Regions from separate parts of the Streptomyces sp. NPDC050485 genome, predicted to be linked through region 2. Evidence: riboswitches for the same ligand, from Rfam matches in the RefSeq annotation. Region 2 holds a riboswitch; each other region holds the start of a gene.
The links. Region 2 has a riboswitch for cyclic di-AMP ahead of ACIBK6_RS15605 (C40 family peptidase). Riboswitches for the same ligand answer to the same signal wherever they lie in the genome.
Positions count from the first base shown of each region.

Region 1 (4,202 bases), on a different contig from region 2:
CGGATGCCTTCAGCTTGGTGTAGTCCGCTATCAGCGTCCACGGCCCGAACGGCGACCCGGACGTGGAGACGTACACGCCCTTCAGGCCGCTGTCCGGGTTGGACGCCATCTGCGCCGGCGACTGGTCGATGGCGTACAGGCGCGAACCGTCGGCCGCCGCGCCGAACGTCATATTGCCCACGTCGGCGCTGCTCGTCGGCAGATCACCGATGCCGGACACCGGCTTCCACTCGCCGCCCTGCCTGCTGTAGAGCCCGTTGTACGTGTCGCCACCACGCCAGCCGATGGCGAGCAGCACCTTGCTCGGGTCCTTCGGATCCACCGCGATGTCATTGGCGATGTTCTTGTACGGGGCCGAGGGGTCGGCCGCCTTGGAACCACCCGGAAGATAGTCGGGGTTGGGGGCGAACTCCAGCTTCCACGGGCCCGAGAGGGCGGTGGTGGAGTGTGACCACACGCCCCGGCTGGTGGCCGCCCACACGGTGGTTCCGGCGAACCGCAGGGCGTGGATCGTGGTGCTCTCCAACTCCGCGCCGCCGACCCGGCCGCCGGGCTGGAACTGACCGTGCCCAGGATCGGAGAGGACGTAAACTCCCGTCCCCACGAAGGAGGTTGCCCCGGTGTTGGACTCGCCGGTCGCGTACCAGAGCCGGTTGGAGCCGTCCAGGGCGAGGGTGCCCGTGGACAGCGAGGGCAGTTTGTCGGCGATCGGTTGCCAGTTGCCGCCACCGGTCTTCGAGCGGAACACACCGCCGTTGGCGCCGCCCGCGTACACATAGCCCTGGTCGTCGGCGGCGAGCCCGGTCATGCGGCCGGTGACCTTCCCCGAGCCGCCGCTGGAGTTGGAGTTGATGTCGCGGTAGCGCGGGTCGTCGGAGTCGTACGCCTTCGACGTGACATGGCCCCAGGCGCCCTGCGTGTGCCGCATGGACTGCAACTGGGCCCAGGCCGCCCCGTAGGCGCCGGGCGCGACGACGCCGGGTGCGGTACGCGCTTCGGTGTACTGGGCGGTGGATTCGGCGGAGTTCTGCGCCTCGTCGGAGCCGCCGTCGCCGCCGTCCGGTGTGAGGCCCTTGGCCGACTTGGAGCGGATCTGCTGGGTGTGCTGCTTGCCGATATCGGCCTGATGACGCGCGTTCCAGGGTCTGGGTGTAGTGGAACCCGTGGCCGCGAAGGCCTGAGCGCCGACCAGGCCGAACGCGGCGGCCGCGACGGTACAGGTGATGTACCGCCGCCGATGCCGTTGGGGCATCTGCCTTCTCCTCCCTGTGGCGGGCACCGGATGCGGCCCGACCGCCGAGAGGGAATCCTGGCGTGGACGCGTCAGTAGGGGAAGGGGAGGTTCGATCAATTCGCGGCCAAGATACGGCAGTTGGCGATAGCGCTCAGGGGGCGGCGGGGAGCTTGACGGCACCGCCCGCTTCGCCGGCCACCGCGACGTCTCCGGTCCGCACCGGCACACGGCCGCAGCTCACCGGACGATTGACGGTTCGGCAGCCGCTGTGACCCCCGGGACGGGGATGACGCCCCGAGTGAAGACAGCAAAGCCCACCTCGCGCAATGCGGCGGGATCCCGATTCAGCCCCTCGGCCACGAATGCCGCGATTCCTCGGTGTTGGGTGACGGCGCGCACGTATCCACCGGCAAACGCTTGGTTCCTGGCGCCTGATTCACGACGAGAAGGTCAGCGGGTGTGGTCGGCGGGGGCGGTTGGGGGGAATGTTCTTGCATTCGCTGGTGCCGTTCATGTCCTCCGCCATCCTTTCTTGATCGCGACGCCTGCGTGGCCTCCTGGTAATGCGACCTTCAGCGCTGGGGCGGGCTGGGACGCGCCGGGACGATCTTGGGAGACCGGGCACGCCGCGAATGGCTGTCTGGAGGCTCTGCGGGCGCGCACGGCCCGGATCACGCGGCGCCCTGGCCGTCGGGGGATGGGTGGCGTCGGTGAATCCCGAGTAGGGATTTGTCCGAAATACTACAGTTTAGCAACCCCCGCTCTCGAATCGAGAATGTCGGAATTGGGGGCTATTGCCTGCACCCGGGCGCTTTTGTGTGCACGTCTCGGGGGCCTCGCCGGGCGAGTGAATTGGGTCACGTGCGGCGTGATCTACGGGCGGAGGGGGTGAGGGTCATTTCGGGTCTGGCGCAAGAGAGTTGGGGGCCGGAACGGAGGTCCGTGGGGGTGCGGGACTTTAGGGAATCCCTATTCCGGATCACCTCCGTTGAATTCCGGTCTTGTTTCCGGTCCGCCCATTCGCTTAGGTTCACCGCAATCCGGATGGAACGCCGAATCCTGCCGCCGTCCGGAACCTCCCACACACGTACGGCAGGAGCGGGGGACCCAGGTAAGCCGCCGATCCGGATTCCGGAATGGCTAAGGGGTGAAGTCGAGTGCACACCCGCACTGCGACCGGACAGCTCCCGTCCGAACCCGACAGCTCACCTCGCAGGCGAAGGAGAGGAATTCACATGCCTGGAAAGGGCAAGCACCGCCGCCCCAAGTCCAACTCGCTCACCCGGGGCCTCGCCGCCGCCGGTACGGGCGGCGCCGTGCTCGCCATTCCGGTGATCGGCGCGACCACGGCCGCTGCCGCACCGGCATCGGTGCACACCGGCACTGCCGTCAAGGCCGCGGCGCCCGCAGTCGCGGCAGCCAAGCCGATCACCGCGGTGAAGGCCGCCGCCACGAGCTACTCCGTCATCTCGGGGGACTCGCTGTCCAAGATCGCCGACGCGCTCAGCGTGAGCGGCGGCTGGAAGCAGCTGTACCAGGACAACCGGAGCGTCATCGGCGGTAACCCGGCCCTGATCCACCCCGGCCTCAAGCTCACGGTCGGCTCCCCGGCGAAGGCTGCGGCAACCCCTGCCGACCAGGCGAGCACCTCCCGAGCCACCGCGTCCGGCCGGGCCGACCGCTCCGCGCGGCAGACCAGCCTCACCACCCAGAACACCGCCGCCGTGACGAACGTCTCGTCGTACACCAACAACCTCGACGGCTGGATCAGGCAGTCGCTGGACATCATGGCCCAGCACGGCATCCCGGGCACCTACAACGGCATCTACCGCAACGTCATGCGCGAGTCGTCGGGCAACCCGCTGGCCATCAACAACTGGGACTCCAACGCCATGGCCGGCATCCCCTCCAAGGGACTCCTCCAGGTGATCCAGCCCACGTTCGCCGCCTTCCACGTGCCCGGCACGTCAACGGACCTCTACGACCCGGTCGCCAACATCACCGCCGCGTGCAATTACGCCGCCAAGACCTACGGGTCGATCGACAACGTGCACGGGGCCTACTGACGGGTGTTTCCCGTGCCTGGGGAGGTTTCAGACCCGGCGCGCCAGTAGATAGGCGCGCCGGGTCTCTGCCTCGTCGGCGTAGTGCGTACGCTCCATCCGCATCTCGACGGTGAATCCCGCGGCGGTCAGTGCCTCCGCGACCCGGGCGGTTTCGAGGAAGTGGAAGTCGACGTCGACCTCATGGCCCCACCACTCGTCCAGGTGCCGCACCTCCGAACCGACGTGGAACGCGACGAGCAGGAGACCGGAGCCGCGCAGCGCCCGGTGGGCCTCCTCGAAGGCGCGGCGCAGTTCGGCCGGCGCGAGGTGGATGACCGAGTACAGGGCGACGGCCGACCCGAATTCGCCGCCGGCTGCGGGCAGCGCCAGAAGGTCCCCTTCGCGGAACTCCACCGCCGGATTCTCGCGGCGCCCGAGGGCGACCATGGCGGCGGACAGATCGATGCCGACCGCGCTCACGCCCCGCTCGGCGAGCCACCCCGCGACGTGCCCGGGCCCGCAGCCGAGGTCCGCGACGGGCGCGCCGGGTTCCGTCTGCTCGACGAGGCTCGCGAGCAGCGCCCGGTCCAACGGCTTGCCGGCGAGCTCATCACGGAGGCGGTTGGCGTACGTCTCGGCGACGGCGTCGTAGCTGCGGCGGACCGAGTCATGGCTTCCTTGATCTTCCACGGCGCACAGCATGCCAGTGTCCGCCGAAACGGCAATGGGCCGAATGTGTTGGGCCCCTGTGACTGCCGCGACCGCCCTCACGGGGTACTCGTGTGGGGGGTGGCGCAACTTTCGTTCACCCCGCAGGGTGAACTGTTGAGAGGGTGCACGTTTCTGCATGCGGGCCTGTTCCTAGGGTGGTAGTGCGTCACCCCGGATCACGGTGACTGCCCGACGACCGTGTACTCCCGTAT
Region 1 covers NZ_JBITHR010000004.1:408,482-412,683, forward strand. The annotation lists gene ACIBK6_RS11130 (WD40/YVTN/BNR-like repeat-containing protein) at 1-1,252, opposite strand, end outside; partial or broken gene ACIBK6_RS11135 (RraA family protein) at 1,472-1,648, opposite strand; cyclic di-AMP (ydaO/yuaA leader) riboswitch at 2,275-2,466, shown strand; gene ACIBK6_RS11140 (transglycosylase SLT domain-containing protein) at 2,470-3,300, shown strand; gene ACIBK6_RS11145 (class I SAM-dependent methyltransferase) at 3,328-3,969, opposite strand.
Region 1: it holds a riboswitch for cyclic di-AMP, as region 2 does, so the genes downstream of both, ACIBK6_RS11140 (transglycosylase SLT domain-containing protein) here and ACIBK6_RS15605 (C40 family peptidase) in region 2, are expected to answer to the same signal.

Region 2 (4,202 bases):
GATCTGTACGTCCTGTACATTTTTTACATCTGGTCGAGGTATCCGGTCGAGGAGAGGTACGTCATGACCCAGCGCCCTGCCGCCCGCTATGTCCTGCCCGAGTTCTCGGAGCGCACCGCCTCCGGGGTCCGCACGCTCGATCCGTACTCCAAGCTCTTCGAGGAGCGGATCGTCTTTCTCGGCACCCCGGTCGACGACGCTTCGGCCAACGATGTGATGGCCCAGTTCATGCACCTGGAGCACGCCGATCCCGACCGGGACATCTCGCTCTACATCAACTCCCCCGGCGGCTCGCTCACCGCGATGACCGCGATCCACGACACGATGCAGTTCGTCACCTGCGACGTGCAGACGTTCTGCCTGGGCCAGGTGGGTTCGGTGGCCGCGCTGCTGCTCGCGGCCGGCGCGCCCGGCAAACGCCTGGTGCAGCCGGCCTCCCGGGTGCTCCTCAAGGAGCCCGCGATCGAGGAGCCGCTGCGCGGCCAGCCCTCCGATCTGGAGATCCAGGCCGCCGAACTGCTGCGCGGCCGCACGCTCCTGACCGAGCTGCTCGCCCGGTACACCGGGCGGACCGCCCAGCAGGTGGCCGCCGACATCGAGCGGGACGTGGTCTTCGACGCCGCGGGCGCGGTGGCGTACGGACTCGCCGACCACGTACTCGTCAGCCGCAAGACCTCGCTGCGCGGACGGTGAACCGCCGTGCTGCCACCGGAACTTCCGCCGCTGCCCGCACTGACGCGGGCCGAGGCCGAGTTCATCGACTGCTACCTCGAAGTGGTCGATCTGCTCGGCCGCATCAACCCGGCGCACGGCCCCGACACCTACGGCGCGCTGCGGGCCGCGCAGGCCCTGGTCGGGCGGGCGGCCGCACTGAAGGACGCGCTCACCCTGATGCATCTGCGCGGCGAGACCCGGGTGCACGCCCGGACGCTGACCCGCGCCCTGCGGGTGCTGGACGGTGAGCGCCGCGCGGGACGGCTCACGGTGCCGCCGCAGACCACCGGTTGAGGCCGCCGCGCGCGGCGGCGACATCCGACACGCTCATGGGGCCGACGAAACGGACCAGACGGGGTACCCACGTTCGGCCCACCGGCGGCTACGTCCGCTGACCCTTATGGGCTCCTTATGGCGCCTGGACAACGTGCGGAATCGATCGCTCCGTCGCTGGTGAGAGGCTCATCAGCCCTTCTTACGGGGGTAAGAAACCACCTGTGTCCACCCGAACAGGTCAGTCGTGAGCAACACCACAAAAAGCCGTTTTGATACGTAAATATGACAGTCAGTGCGTGAAGATCCCTGGGACGACAAGCCCCCGCCACCGCGGCGGGGCGGTCCGGGCGGACGCCGAGTCCTGCCGCCGCTCCGGACGACTGGTCGACAGGAGTGGACCGGCAGGAGTGGAGGACCCGCGTTCTTCGGGATGGCCGGCCGTCGGCCGTCCCTCGGGGTGAAGCCGTTCAGACGGCCGGGCGTCTTCGCCGGCCCGAACCCGACAGGTCATCCTTCGCAGGCGGTTTGACGAAGGGTTGGACATGACTGCGCAGACAGATGTCCCGTCACACGTCCCGTCTCTGCTGTTCCGTCTCCGCACCGTCACGGCCCTCACCGTCGCCGTGGCGGGGGGAACCATACTGGCGCCGTGCGCCGAGGCGAGTGCCGCGGCCGTCGCCACCAAGGCGCTCCATGTGGCCGAGTCGAAGAAGGGGTCGCCCTATCAGTACGGGGCCGCGGGACCGCACCGCTTCGACTGCTCGGGGCTCACGCTCTACTCGTTCAAGCAGGCGGGCCGGAAGCTGCCCCGCTCGGCGCAGCAGCAGTACAACAACTCCCGGCATGTCTCCGCCTCCTCCCGCAAGGCCGGTGACCTGGTGTTCTTCCATTCGTCAGGACGCGTGTACCACGTGGGGATCTATGCCGGGAACGGGAAGATCTGGCACTCCCCCAAGACCGGCGCGGTGGTCCGCCTCGAACGGATCTGGAGCCACACCGTCTGGTATGGGCGGGTCGGCTGACCGCCTGCCGGGCGACGGCCCAGCTGACGGTCCGTCAACCAGGTCGTCCCGGTGCGCGCGCCCACGCACCGGGACGACGGCCCGCTCCCCCCCAGAGTGGCTCCGGGGCGGGGGCTAGCCGCTCTGCACCGCAGCCGTCCACGGCAGGGCGATCCAGACCGTCTTGCCGCCGTCCGCGGTGGGCGCGACCGAGAGCCGGCCGCCGCACTCGACCGCGAGCCAGCGGATGATCACCATGCCCCGGCCGTTGTCCTGCTGGACGGCGGCGGGCAATCGTTTCGGCCAGCGCGGATGGCTGTCGGTCACCCCGACCCGCAGCTCCTCCTCGCGTTCCAGCTGGACGTCCACGGTGAAGGTGGGGGACTGGCCGAAGGTGTGCTGTACGGCGTTGGTGGCCAGTTCTGACACGATGAGCCGGACCGTGTCGGCGGTCTCGTCGTCGGACGGCAGGCCCCAATCGGTGAGGACCTCGGCGACGTATCGCCGTGCCACGGAGACCGAGGCGGGTTCGCTCGGCAGAGTGACTGATGCTTCGAGATGGTCTGCCATGGCGACGCTGTCCCTTTCCCACCCGGGCCGGCTAGAGGACTCCTGGCGGATGAGCGCTCACGGAGACGACGTCGGCCTCGGATTGTGCTTCGCGCCAGAGTGCCACTCATCGTGCCGGTCTTGGGTGCGATCCACCAAGATATGCATATATCTGTCGCTCAAAGCGGTGAACTCTGCGGCAGGGGAGCGTATTTGGGCTCACACTTACCCATCGCCGAAGGCGCCGGAGGCGAAGGAGACGGCCATGTGGCACGGACCGGCGGTGCACCGCCGCAAGCTGGGCGAGAAACTGCGCGGGTTGCGCGACCGAAAGGGTCTGACGAGCGGGGAGGCGGCCCGCCTGGTCGGCTGGCACCAGTCGAAGGTGAGCCGCATCGAGACCGGCCGCAGCGGCGCGAAGCCCGCGGACGTGGCCCGGCTGCTCGACGCGTACGAGGTACGGGATCCCCAACTCCGCGTGCTCCTGGAGGCGTTGGCCGATTCCGCGGACGGCGGCGGGGAGCACTGGGCGCGCGCGTACCGGGGTCTGCTCCCGCCGCAGTACCGGGACTTCATCAGCCTGGAGTCGCAGGCGCGCACGGCGCGCACGCTGGAGACCTCGGTGGTGCCGGGGCTGCTCCAGACGCCCGCGTACGCGCGGGCGGTGACCCGGGCAGCGCTCACCTCCCTGCCGCCGGACAAGGTGGACTCGCTCGTGGAGGTGCGCCTCGCCCGCCAGGAGGTGCTGCGGGGCGATCCGCCGCTCGCCCTCAGCGCGGTACTCGACGAGGGGGTACTGAGGCGCCAGGTGGGCGGACCGGCGGCCATGAGCGATCAGTTACAGCATCTGCTGGCGGCCGCCGCGTGGCCCCATGTCCGGTTGCAGGTCATCCCTTTCCGTTACGGCGGCTACGTCGGAATCAACGGGCCTTTCATTATCTTTTCGTTTCCGGACATTTCAGATCTGGATGTGGTCGTTCTCGACCATTTGACGAGTAGCCTCTATCTCGAACGGAGAGAAGACCTTGAGGCGTACAGCGCCGCGTTCCAGACCGTTCAGTCGCTCGCGCTCTCCTGCGAGGACTCGTTGGATCTCATCGCCCGGATAGCCCGGGAAGAACCGGGCCCCTCCGCGGCGGGTGGGGAGGCATGAATGTCCGCACGCCCTGCGCACGTTCCTTCCAGTACATCCCTCAACGGTGCCCCGTGGCGGCGCAGCAGCCGCAGCGTGGGCATGAACAACTGCGTCGAGACGGCCAGGCTCAAGGGTGAGCTGCTGGCCGTGCGCGACTCCCAGCGGATCGAGGGCCCCGCGCTGCTCTTCGGCGCCCCGGCCTGGCACAGCTTCATCTCGGCACTCTCGGCCGATAACTGATAGCCCGTCAGGCGGTGGGGGCGGTCCGCAGGATCGTGTCCACCGCCGTGTCGATCTGCCGCTCCGTCAGATCCGCCCGGGCGGTCAGCCGGATCCGCGAGATGCCGTCCGGAACCGACGGCGGCCGGAAGCAGCCGACCACGAGCCCGGCCGCGCGGCAGTCGGCCGCCCAGGCGACCGCCGCCTCCGCCGAGGGGGCCCGCACGGAGACCACCGCGGCGTCGGGGTGCACCGCCAGATGCCCCGCGGCGGTGAGCCGTGCGTGCAGTTCGGCCGCGACGGCCCGG
Region 2 covers NZ_JBITHR010000006.1:319,457-323,658, forward strand. The annotation lists gene ACIBK6_RS15595 (ATP-dependent Clp protease proteolytic subunit) at 64-693, shown strand; gene ACIBK6_RS15600 (hypothetical protein) at 700-1,008, shown strand; cyclic di-AMP (ydaO/yuaA leader) riboswitch at 1,333-1,528, shown strand; gene ACIBK6_RS15605 (C40 family peptidase) at 1,533-2,012, shown strand; gene ACIBK6_RS15610 (ATP-binding protein) at 2,127-2,561, opposite strand; gene ACIBK6_RS15615 (helix-turn-helix domain-containing protein) at 2,806-3,693, shown strand; gene ACIBK6_RS15620 (DUF397 domain-containing protein) at 3,694-3,915, shown strand; gene ACIBK6_RS15625 (8-amino-7-oxononanoate synthase) at 3,923-4,202, opposite strand, start outside.

Region 3 (4,202 bases), on a different contig from region 2:
CCCTTGAGCGTGTGGTAGACCTCGGCGCCCCAGCGAAGGGCCTCGGAGAAGGACTCCGCGCCGATCGGGGCGATCATGAACTCCTGGATGTCGACGTTGGAGTCCGCGTGGGAGCCGCCGTTGAGGATGTTCATCATCGGAACGGGCAGCAGGTGCGCGTTCGGGCCGCCCAGGTAGCGGAACAGCGGCAGGTCGCTGGCCTCGGAGGCGGCGTGCGCGACGGCGAGCGAGACGCCGAGGATGGCGTTGGCGCCGAGCGAGCCCTTGTTGTCGGTGGCGTCCAGGTCGAACATGGCCTGGTCGATCAGGCGCTGCTCGGTGGCGTCGTAGCCGACGAGCTCCGGGCCGATCTGCTCGATGACGGCGAGGACGGCCTTCTCGACACCCTTGCCGCCGTAGCGGTTGGGGTCACCGTCGCGGAGCTCGATGGCCTCGAAGGCACCGGTGGAGGCGCCGGACGGAACTGCAGCACGGCCGGTGCTGCCGTCGTCGAGGCCGACCTCGACCTCGACCGTGGGGTTGCCTCGGGAGTCCAGGATTTCCCGGGCTACGACGACGTCGATGGACGGCACGAGCATCTCCTTCTGGGATGTGACGCTAGATGTGACGCAAGCAGTGCGGGGCCGCGCAGGGGTCGCTGCGGCCTTGCGACAAGAGCCTAACCGGCTCCGGGGCTCCGGCCAGCCGAGTGCCCGCCTCCTGGGACGAAAAAGGGCCCAAGGACCCTGAATCCCGGTCAAAGGACCGCAGGACTACTGCCGGGTAACAGAACGAACCCCGGCCCGGCGCGTACGGGGGAATGCGCGCCGGACCGGGGGGACTTGGGGCTTTTCGGCCTCAGCCGAGGTGGAGCTTCTGACCCGGGTAGATCAGGTCGGCGTCCTTGACGATGTCCTTGTTCAGCTCGAACAGCTTCTGCCAGCCGCCCTTGGTGCCGTTGGCGGAAGCGATCTGGCCGAGGGTGTCGCCGGCCTTGACGGTGTACTCGCCATTGCCCTGCTTGACCGGCTCGGTGCGCTGCTCGCCGCGGCTGGCCTCCGGCGCGGACTCGGTGCGCTGGGTCTTCTGCTGCGGCTTGGTCTTCGGCTTCGAGGACGGCGACGACTTCGAAGAGGACGACGAGGAAGAAGAGGACGAAGAGGACGAGGACGACGACGAGCCGGAGGTGTCCACGTTGGCCTTGGCGCCGCCGGAGGTCAGGTTGCCGGCGCCGGCGCAGGACCAGGCGCCCGGGCCCTGGATGGCGAGCAGCTTCTCGGCGGCGGCTATCTGCTGGCCCTTGGTGGCGAGGTCCGCACGGGCGGCGTACTGGGTGCCGCCGGCGGCGGCCCAGGAGGACTGCGAGAACTGCAGGCCGCCGTAGTAGCCGTTGCCGGTGTTGATGGACCAGTTGCCGCCGGACTCGCACTGGGCGACCGCGTCCCAGGTCTGGACGGAGGCGGCGGAGGCCGAGCCGGCCGCCATCAGCGGGGCGGCGACAGCGGCGCCGGTGACGCCGGCCAGCGTGACGACACGGACGGCCTTGGACGGGCGACGGTGCTTGCCCTTGCCGGAAAGCAGCATGGAGGTTCTCCTCACCGACGCCTGCGAGGTGAGCTGTCGGGTTCGGGCGTGAGCTGCCCGGCCGAGCGCCCCAGCGCCCGTCTTCACCCCAAGCCGGCCGACAGTTGCTTCAACTGCCGGGCCCGGCACTTACCTTGGGTCCCCCGCTCCTGCCTACGGCGCATAAGCGTCGACTGTTCCCGTCGGCCGACGGCAGGATTCGGCGTGCTCGGTCGACGGGGCTCGTGGTGACGAGCGGTTCCGACGAAAACACACGGCCCGCCAATGTTCAAAGACGCCCATCGGGGAGAAAACGCCCCTACTTGCCGATACAGAAGGGGCGTTTCCGCAGGTCGGGGGCGGGACGGACGGACCGGGCAGACGGGACACGCCAGTTGGGGCGAAGAGACCCATGTCTCACTTGGACAGAACGGACATACGCCCTCGAACTACCCCTACTTCGGTACCGAGTTCGGGGCGGCGACGGCAGCCGCGGCGGCCTTCAGGTGCAGGCTCTGGCCAGGCAGGATCAGGTTCGGGTCGGTGCCGATCAGCCGCTCGTTGGCGTGGTAGAGCGCGGGCCAGCCGCCCTGGATCTTGTTCGCGTCGGCGATGACCGAGAGATTGTCGCCGGGGCGGACGGTGTAGTCGCCGCTCGCGGCCGGGGTGTTGCCGGCCTCACGTGATCCACCGTCACCTCGCGAGGCGTGCCGTCCCGCATCGCGGCCGTCGGCCGGGCTGCCCGAAGTGCCGGGGGCGGTCGGGGCGGGCTGTCCGGTCGGGGTACCGGTGCCGGAGCCGGTGGTGCCGGGCGTCGCGCCCCTGCTCTCCTCCGGTGCGGGCGCCCCGCGGTGCTTGCCGGGGCTCGCCGGGGTGGACGCGGAGGGCGTCGGCGGCTTGGCCGGGTCGGCCGGCTTCGTGGCGCCCGGCGAGGGCGTGGCCGGGGTGGTGGGGACCGCGGGCGTCGGGGCGACGGGCGCCTTGGTCGCCGGAGCGGTCGGCACGATGGACCCGAGCGGGTCGGCCGGGTCCGGCGTCGCGGGCAGGCCCGGGTCGACATCGGCCGCGCCGCCGCCCTTGGTGAGCCCGCTGGAGCAGTTCGCGAAGGCCTTGGTGCCCTGGGCCGCGAGCACCTTCTCGGCGACGGCTATCTGCTGGGCGCGGCTGGCGAGGTCGGCCCGCTGGGCGTAGTCCGTACCGCCGAAGGCCTCCCAGGTGTCCTGCGAGAGCTGGAGCCCGCCGTACAGGCCGTTGCCGAAGTCGGCGCTCCACATTCCGCCGGACTCACAGGTGGCCACCTGGTTCCAGGAGTGCGCGTCCGCGGCGTTGGCGCCGGTCGCGGCGAGCAGCGGAAGTGCGATGGCCGATCCGGTCACCCCTGCCGCGACGACGAGAGCGGGTGCCTGGCGGGGCCGACGATGCTTCCCGGAGCGCATGGATAAGGCCTTCCGTGTGACTGCTGAGCCGAATGAACGGTGAACGTAGCCGTACTCGAACGCCTGTCACAAGTCGATGCACCCGGGATCACATAAAAGTCACAGTCTTGACGGTTCGTCAGATGAGGTCGTTCCGGGCGGCGGCGTGAACTCGACCGGCAGGGTGCGCAGTCCGCGCATGATGAGCCCGCCGCGCCAGCGCAAATCGGTAGGTTCCACCGCGAGCCGCAGGTCAGGGAGGCGCCGCAGCAGGGTCTCCAGCGCCGTCCTGCCTTCGAGCCGGGCCAGTGGCGCACCGATGCAGTAGTGGATCCCGTGGCCGTATCCGAGGTGCTGGTTGTCCCGGCGGCCGAGGTCGAGCGTGTCGGGCTCGGCGAAGCGCTCGGGATCGCGGTCGGCCGCGGCGAGCACCACGAGCACCGGGTCGCCCGCCGCGATGTCCTGGCCGCCGATCGTCAGAGGCTCGGTGGCGAACCGCCAGGTGGCCAGCTCGACCGGCCCGTCGTAGCGCAGCAGTTCCTCGACGCCGGTCTCCAGGAGCCCGCTCTCCCCCGCGCCGATCGAGGCCTGGAGCCGCTCGCGCTGCTCCGGGTTGCGCAACAGGGCGTACACCCCGTTGCCGATCAGATTGACCGTCGTCTCGAATCCGGCGAACAGCAGGATGAAGGCCATGGCGGCGGCCTCGTTCTCCGTCAGGTGCTCACCGTGGTCGCTGGCCCTGATGAGCGCGGAGATGAGGTCGTCGCCGGGGTTCTCGCGCTTCTTGTGGATGAGCTCGGCGAGGTAGTTGCGCATCTTCTTCACCGACCGGGCGACGCCGCCGCGCGGGCCGCCGCCGTGTCGGATCATCATGCCCGCCCAGTCGCGGAAGTCGTCCTGGTCCTCGCGCGGGACGCCGAGCAGATCGCAGATGGCGTAGATGGGGAGCGGGAAGGCGAAGTCGTGGATGAGGTCGGCCTCGCCCTTCGCCGCGAACGCGTCGATGAGCTGATCCGTCAACTCCTGTACGCGCGGCGCGAATTGGGCCACCGTGCGCGGGGTGAACGCCTTCGCCACCAGGCGCCGAAGGCGGGTGTGGTCCGGCGGGTCGATGTTGAGCAGATGCGTCATCAGCTCGGCCTTGCGCTCGCCCGGAATGCCCGTCTTGCCCTTGGCGTGGGCCGGCTCGTCGTGGTGCGCGGGGTTCTTGGAGAGCCGCTGGTCGGCGAGGGCCTGCTTGGCGTC
Region 3 covers NZ_JBITHR010000026.1:95,874-100,075, forward strand. The annotation lists gene eno (phosphopyruvate hydratase) at 1-578, opposite strand, end outside; gene ACIBK6_RS35230 (transglycosylase family protein) at 838-1,563, opposite strand; cyclic di-AMP (ydaO/yuaA leader) riboswitch at 1,567-1,734, opposite strand; gene ACIBK6_RS35235 (transglycosylase family protein) at 1,998-2,978, opposite strand; gene ACIBK6_RS35240 (cytochrome P450) at 3,078-4,202, opposite strand, start outside.
Region 3: it holds a riboswitch for cyclic di-AMP, as region 2 does, so the genes downstream of both, ACIBK6_RS35230 (transglycosylase family protein) here and ACIBK6_RS15605 (C40 family peptidase) in region 2, are expected to answer to the same signal.